2 regions of the Rhodoferax sp. GW822-FHT04A08 genome follow, and region 2 is predicted to be linked to the other one. Evidence: riboswitches for the same ligand, from Rfam matches in the RefSeq annotation. Region 2 holds a riboswitch; the other holds the start of a gene.
What was found. A riboswitch is a leader RNA that binds a small molecule or an ion and turns the genes downstream of it on or off. The one in region 2 is predicted to bind S-adenosylhomocysteine.
Positions count from the first base shown of each region.

Region 1: another riboswitch for S-adenosylhomocysteine. It lies ahead of metH (methionine synthase); the one in region 2 lies ahead of ahcY (adenosylhomocysteinase).

Region 1 is NZ_JBXAMW010000014.1:52,718-56,125, forward strand. It holds gene AC1RMF_RS21220 (FAD-binding oxidoreductase) at 1-221, shown strand, start outside; gene AC1RMF_RS21225 (homocysteine S-methyltransferase family protein) at 306-1,352, shown strand; S-adenosyl-L-homocysteine riboswitch at 1,362-1,442, shown strand; gene metH (methionine synthase) at 1,464-3,408, shown strand, end outside.
Region 2 is NZ_JBXAMW010000002.1:377,904-381,311, forward strand. It holds gene AC1RMF_RS06300 (TlyA family RNA methyltransferase) at 1-357, opposite strand, end outside; gene ahcY (adenosylhomocysteinase) at 382-1,836, opposite strand; S-adenosyl-L-homocysteine riboswitch at 1,912-2,001, opposite strand; gene AC1RMF_RS06310 (substrate-binding domain-containing protein) at 2,048-3,061, opposite strand; gene AC1RMF_RS06315 (alpha-glucosidase family protein) at 3,086-3,408, opposite strand, start outside.

The sequences.
Region 1 (3,408 bases), on a different contig from region 2:
AGTGCCTGCCCGGGAAAACGGTTCTGCAAACGGCGCGTGCCAGTGGCGTTCGCATTTCTGCAGCTTGCGAATCGGGCATTTGCGGCACCTGCCGGGTGCGCAAGATATCCGGCGAGGTCTCCATGAGCCACAACGGCGGCATTCTGGACGAAGACATCGCGGAGGGCTACATCCTGGCCTGCTGTGCAAGACCCACAACCGCGCTGGAAATAGAGGCCTGAGTCCCGTTTGCGTACACTACGGGCCGCAATCGCAGGCCGTGAGAGCATGGCCTGCGACCATCCCGTATCTGTATGAAAGAGTTGATGCAAACCTCCACGCCTTCGCGCTACACCCGCGCCCAGCAGCTGCCCGAGATTCTGGACCAGCGGATCATGATTCTGGACGGCGCCATGGGCACCATGATCCAGCGTTTCAAGCTGAGCGAAGCACAGTACCGGGGCCAGCGCTTCAAGGATTTCCACAAGGACGTGAAGGGCAACAACGAGTTGCTGAGCCTGACCCGCCCCGACATCATTTCCGATATCCATGAAGGCTATCTGGCAGCCGGCGCCGATCTGATTGAAACCAATACCTTCGGGGCCACGACGATTGCGCAGGCCGACTACGATATGGCGGACCTGGCCGTTGAAATGAATGCGGCATCGGCCCGCCTGGCCCGCGCAGCATGCGACAAGTTTTCCACGCCGGACAAGCCGCGCTTTGTGGTGGGCGCACTGGGCCCCACACCCAAGACCGCCAGCATCAGCCCGGATGTGAATGATCCGGGTGCACGCAATATCGACTTTGAACAGCTCAACGTGGCCTACTACGAGCAGACCCGTGCGCTGGTTGAGGGCGGGGCCGATGTGCTGCTGGTCGAAACCATCTTCGATACCTTGAATGCCAAAGCGGCCCTGTTTGCCATTGACCGCTATTTCGAGGACTCAGGCGAGCGCCTGCCCATCATCATCAGCGGCACGGTGACGGATGCGTCGGGGCGCATTCTGAGCGGCCAGACCGTCACCGCCTTCTGGCACAGCGTACGCCATGCACAGCCCCTGGCGGTCGGACTGAATTGCGCGCTGGGTGCGGCGCTGATGCGCCCTTACATCCAGGAACTGCACCGGGCGGCACCCGACACCTTCATCAGTTGCTACCCCAATGCAGGTCTGCCCAACCCCATGGCGGAGACCGGATTCGACGAGACACCGGAAGTCACCAGCCGGCTGCTGCACGAATTTGCGCAGGAGGGCTTGGTCAACATCGTGGGCGGCTGTTGCGGCACCACGCCCCAGCACATCAGCGCGATTGCCCGGGAAGTCAGCCCGTTTTCTCCGCGCACGCTGCACCAGGCGGCTTTCTACCGTTAGAATCGCCGCTCATCCAAGGAGCGTTGCAGTGCGGGCGAGGGCCCCACCAGGCTTGGATCTGCACTTTCATTGCAACGACGCTCACCTGATATTCCTACATCGGTGAGTCACATGCTTCGTTCTCAATACCTCGCACCCATGATGCTGTCCGGCCTGGAGCCGGTTGTCATCAACGCGGATACCCTGTTTGTCAACATTGGTGAGCGCACCAATGTGACGGGCTCCAAGGCCTTTGCCCGCATGATTCTCAACGGCGAGTTCGAGCAGGCCCTGGCCGTGGCACGCCAGCAGGTCGAAAACGGCGCACAGATCATCGACATCAACATGGACGAGGCCATGCTCGACAGCCAGGCTGCCATGGTGCGGTTTCTGCAGCTGATCGCCAGCGAGCCCGACATTTCGCGCGTGCCCATCATGATTGACTCCAGCAAATGGAGCGTGATCGAAGCCGGCCTGCGTTGTGTGCAGGGCAAATCCATCGTCAACTCCATCAGCATGAAAGAGGGCGAGCAGGCATTCAAGCAGCAGGCCAAGCTGGTGCGGCGCTACGGTGCGGCGGCGGTGGTGATGGCTTTTGACGAGCAGGGCCAGGCCGACACCTACCAGCGCAAGATCGACATCTGTGCGCGTGCCTATCGCATCCTGGTCGATGAGGTGGGTTTCCCACCCGAAGACATTATTTTTGATCCCAACATCTTTGCCATTGCCACCGGCATCGAGGAGCACAACAACTACGCGGTGGACTTCATCGAAGCCACCCGCTGGATCAAGCAGAACCTGCCGGGCGCCAAGGTGTCGGGCGGCGTGTCCAACGTCAGCTTTTCCTTTCGCGGCAATGACCCGGTGCGCGAGGCAATCCATACGGTGTTTCTGTACCACGCCATCCAGGCGGGAATGGACATGGGCATCGTCAATGCCGGCATGGTGGGTGTGTATGACGAACTGGCACCCGAGCTGCGCGAGCGCGTCGAGGACGTGGTGCTCAACCGCCGTGCCGATGCCGGTGAGCGCCTGGTGGAAATTGCCGAGAGCACACGTGGTGCCGCGCGCGACGAGAGCCGCAGGCTGGACTGGCGCGGAACGCCGGACGCACCCGTGTCGGTCGGGCAGCGGCTCAGCCATGCGCTGGTGCATGGCATCACCGATTTCATCACCGAAGATACCGAGGAGGCCTATCGCGACTTGCTGGCCCAGGGCGGGAGACCGCTGCATGTCATCGAAGGCCCGCTCATGGACGGCATGAATGTGGTGGGTGACCTGTTTGGCCAGGGCAAGATGTTCCTGCCTCAGGTGGTCAAGAGCGCACGCGTCATGAAGCAGGCCGTGGCGCACCTGTTGCCCTACATCGAGGCCGAAAAGGCCGCGATGGTGGAAGCGGGCGGGGAAGCCAAGGCCAAGGGCAAGATCGTCATTGCCACCGTCAAGGGTGATGTGCATGACATCGGCAAGAACATCGTGACCGTGGTGCTCCAGTGCAACAACTTCGAAGTGGTCAACATGGGCGTGATGGTGCCCTGCCACGAAATCCTGGCCCGCGCCAAGGTGGAGGGTGCCGACATGATCGGCCTGTCCGGGCTGATCACTCCCAGTCTGGAAGAGATGGCCTATGTGGCTGGCGAGATGCAGAAGGATGACTACTTCCGCATCCGCAAGATTCCGCTGCTCATTGGTGGCGCCACCACCAGTCGGGTGCATACAGCGGTCAAGATTGCGCCGCATTACGAGGGACCGGTTGTCTATGTGCCGGACGCCTCGCGCAGCGTGGGCGTGGCGCAAAGCCTGCTGGGCGAGCAGGCGGCCAGCTACCTGGAGACGCTGGCTGCGGACAACGACAAGGTCCGCGAACAGCACGCCAACAAAAAGCAGGTTGTGTTGTGGTCGTTGGAGCGCGCGCGCGCCAACAAGATGCCGCTGGACTGGACGGCCTTCCAGCCCACCCGCCCCAAGTTCATTGGCCGACGCGTGTTTCGCAACTTTGACCTGAGCGAGCTGGCACGCTTCATCGACTGGGGGCCGTTCTTCCAGACCTGGGATCTGGCGGGTCCGTACCCCGCCA
Region 2 (3,408 bases):
GGGATGCAACTGGGCACTGCCCACATCCACACCAACCACCGACTTGGCACCCTGCTGCAGCAGACAATCCGTAAATCCCCCGGTCGATTGACCGACATCCAGGCAGGCAAACCCTTGAACCGATAGACCGACCTTTTTCAGCGCGGCTTCCAGCTTGAGCCCGCCACGCGACACGTAGCGCGCCTCGGAGTCGTCTAGCAGACGCACTTCGGCGCCCTCAGGCAACTCGTCACCGTTCTTGACGACGCGCTTCCAGCTCTCACCCTGACGCCATTCGACGCCATTGGCAATCAGCCGTTGTGCCTGTGAGCGGGTGCTGGCCAGCCCCCGCTGCACCAGCAGTTGGTCTATTCGCATAAGGTTTGCTAAGAAGACCTGCGCTTAATAGCGGTAGGTTTCTTTCTTGTACGGACCGGACTTGCTCACGCCAATATAGGCGGCTTGCGCGTCGGTCAGCTCGGTCAGCATGGCGCCCACCTTCTTCAGATGCAAACGGGCGACCTTCTCGTCCAGATGCTTGGGCAACACATAGACCTTGCCAACCTTGTATTCCTTGGGCTTGGTGAAGAGTTCGATCTGCGCAATGGTCTGGTTGGCGAAGCTGGACGACATCACGAAGCTGGGGTGACCGGTGCCGCAGCCCAGGTTCACCAAGCGGCCCTTGGCCAACAGGATGATGCGCTTTTCAGGCTTGCCGTTCTTGCCCTTGGTAGCAGGGAAAATCACATGATCCACCTGGGGCTTGATCTCTTCCCACTTGAGCTTTTCCAGGGAGGCGACGTCGATTTCGTTGTCGAAGTGACCGATGTTGCAGACGATGGCCTGGTCCTTCATGGCCGCCATGTGCTTGTAGGTGATGACGTCCTTGTTGCCGGTGCAGGTCACAAAGATGTCGGCCTTGTCGGCAGCGTATTCCATGGTCACGACCTTGTAGCCTTCCATGGCGGCTTGCAGGGCGTTGATGGGGTCGATTTCGGTCACCCACACCTGGGCAGACAAGGCGCGCAGGGCCTGGGCGGAGCCCTTGCCCACGTCACCGTATCCCACGACGCAGGCTACCTTGCCGGCAATCATCACGTCGGTCGCGCGCTTGATGGCATCCACCAGCGATTCACGGCAGCCGTACAGGTTGTCGAACTTGCTCTTGGTCACCGAGTCGTTCACGTTGATGGCGCGGAATGCCAGGGAGCCCTTGGCGGCCATTTCTTCCAAGCGCATCACGCCGGTGGTGGTTTCTTCGGTGACACCGATGATGTTCTTCAGGCGACGGCTGTACCAGGTGGGGTCCACCTTCAGCTTGGCCTTGATGGCGTTGAACAGGCAGATCTCTTCTTCGCTGCCGGGCTTGGCCAGGACCTTGATGTCCTTCTCGGCCTTGGCGCCCAGGTGCATCAGCAGGGTTGCATCGCCACCGTCGTCCAGAATCATGTTCGGGCCTTCGGTCTTGGAACCCTTGGGGCCGAATTCAAAAATGCGGTGGGTGTAATCCCAGTAGTCGGCCAGGGTTTCACCCTTGTAGGCGAACACCGGGGTGCCCTTGGCAACCAGTGCGGCAGCTGCGTGGTCTTGGGTAGAGAAGATATTGCAGGAAGCCCAGCGCACTTCGGCGCCCAGGGCTTGCAGTGTTTCCACCAGCACGCCGGTCTGGATGGTCATGTGCAGGGAGCCGGTGATGCGCGCGCCCTTGAGCGGTTGCGACTTGGAGAACTCCTCACGGATGGCCATCAGGCCTGGCATTTCGGTCTCGGCAATGGTCAGCTCTTTGCGACCCCACTGAGCCAGGCTCAGGTCGGCAATCTTGAAATCTTCGGTCTTGGCAGGCTTGGTAACGCTCATGGTTCACTCCAAAAGTTAATTTGAAAGCCACTGAACGCAGGGAAAACTCTGGGAGGGAGCTCACCCGGCAAATGCAGTGGGTGAGCGCCGTTGAGACAGCAGCCAGAAGGGCCGCCGGGTCCGAGCCTCATTCACTGTGCGTGAACTGCAACGCTCCTCGGAAGCCGCAATTATAGGCGCATGCGGCGCGGCGCGGCCCAACCAGCAGTTTTCAGTCTCTGGGGCCGGTTGTCTGACCCACCACCAGCTCGGGCTGGCGCAGAACCTGATAAGGCCCGGAGAGAGGGTCACGCAACACCTGCAGCACCATTTCGGCCATGGTCGTTCCGGTGTTGTGCGCGGTAGGCTGGGTCACCATGGTGGCGTCCAGCCCAGCCAGTAGCGAATCGGCAGGAATCACGCCGTGCACCACCACAGACACTTCCTTGCCCAGGGTGACCCCCATGTCCATCAGGCCCCGCATCACGCCGATGCCGCCCAGGTTGTTGTCCACCACGATGGCTGTAGGCGGATGGGCCAGCCCCATCAGCGCCTGCACAGCAGCCCGTCCACCGCGGCGATCCACGGCAGGCCCTGAGAGCCAGGCGGGGTCGAAAGACAAGCCAGCTTGTGCCATGCCCCGCATGAAGCCGGTATGGCGCTGCATCGCAAAATTCAATTCCAAGGGCGAATGCACATAGGCGATGTCGGTATGCCCCAGGCCGTTCAGATGCTGCACTGCCTGCCTGCTGCCTTCTTCATTGTCGAAGTCGAACCAGGAAAAGTCGCCGCAATCCCCCGTACGGCCATAGGCCAGAAAAGGATAGCCCTGCTTGCGCAGGTAGGTCACCCGCGGGTCCTGCACGCGGGTGTTGGGCAACACCACCGCATCTACGCGCCCGCCGCGAAACAGGCGATCGTAAATATCCAGATCCTGCTCATCTCCGGCCACCGCCAGTATCAGGTCATAGTGGTCGGTATGCAGCCGCTCGGCCAAACCACCGGCCATGTCCAGAAACTGCGGATTGCCCAGGTACTCCACGCCGGCGGAATACACAATGCCCACAGCCTCGGTGCTACCGCGCACCAGCCTGCGTGCGCCCGCATTGGCGCGGTAGCCCATGGCCTTGGCGGCCTCTTCCACGCGTTGCCGGGTCTGGGCGTTGACGTCCTGGTAGCCGTTCAGGGCACGGCTAACGGTGGACGTGGAAAGCCCCAGTTCCTTGGCAAGGCTTTTGATGTTCATGCGGGTATGTAGGTTATCCAATGCTCATTCCAGTTGCGCAAACAGGCCACCCCACGGTGCCAACTCCAGCTTGGGCGCATTCCATGTTGCGCCGCCCAGTTTGCTGTCTTGCAGTATCCGGGCAATTTTGCAGCCTTCGGGCAATGCATAGCTTGCGGGCTTGTCGCTGAAGTTGAACACGCACAGCAGACGCTGCGTGTCGGTGGAGCGCACAAAGGCGAACACCTGCGGATGCACGTCCAGCAACTGCATGTCGCCATCCAACAGTGCAGGCTGGGTCTTGCGCCAGCGCAGCAGGTGGCGATAGAAATGCAGCAATGAACCCGAGGCCGCATCCTGCTTGTCCA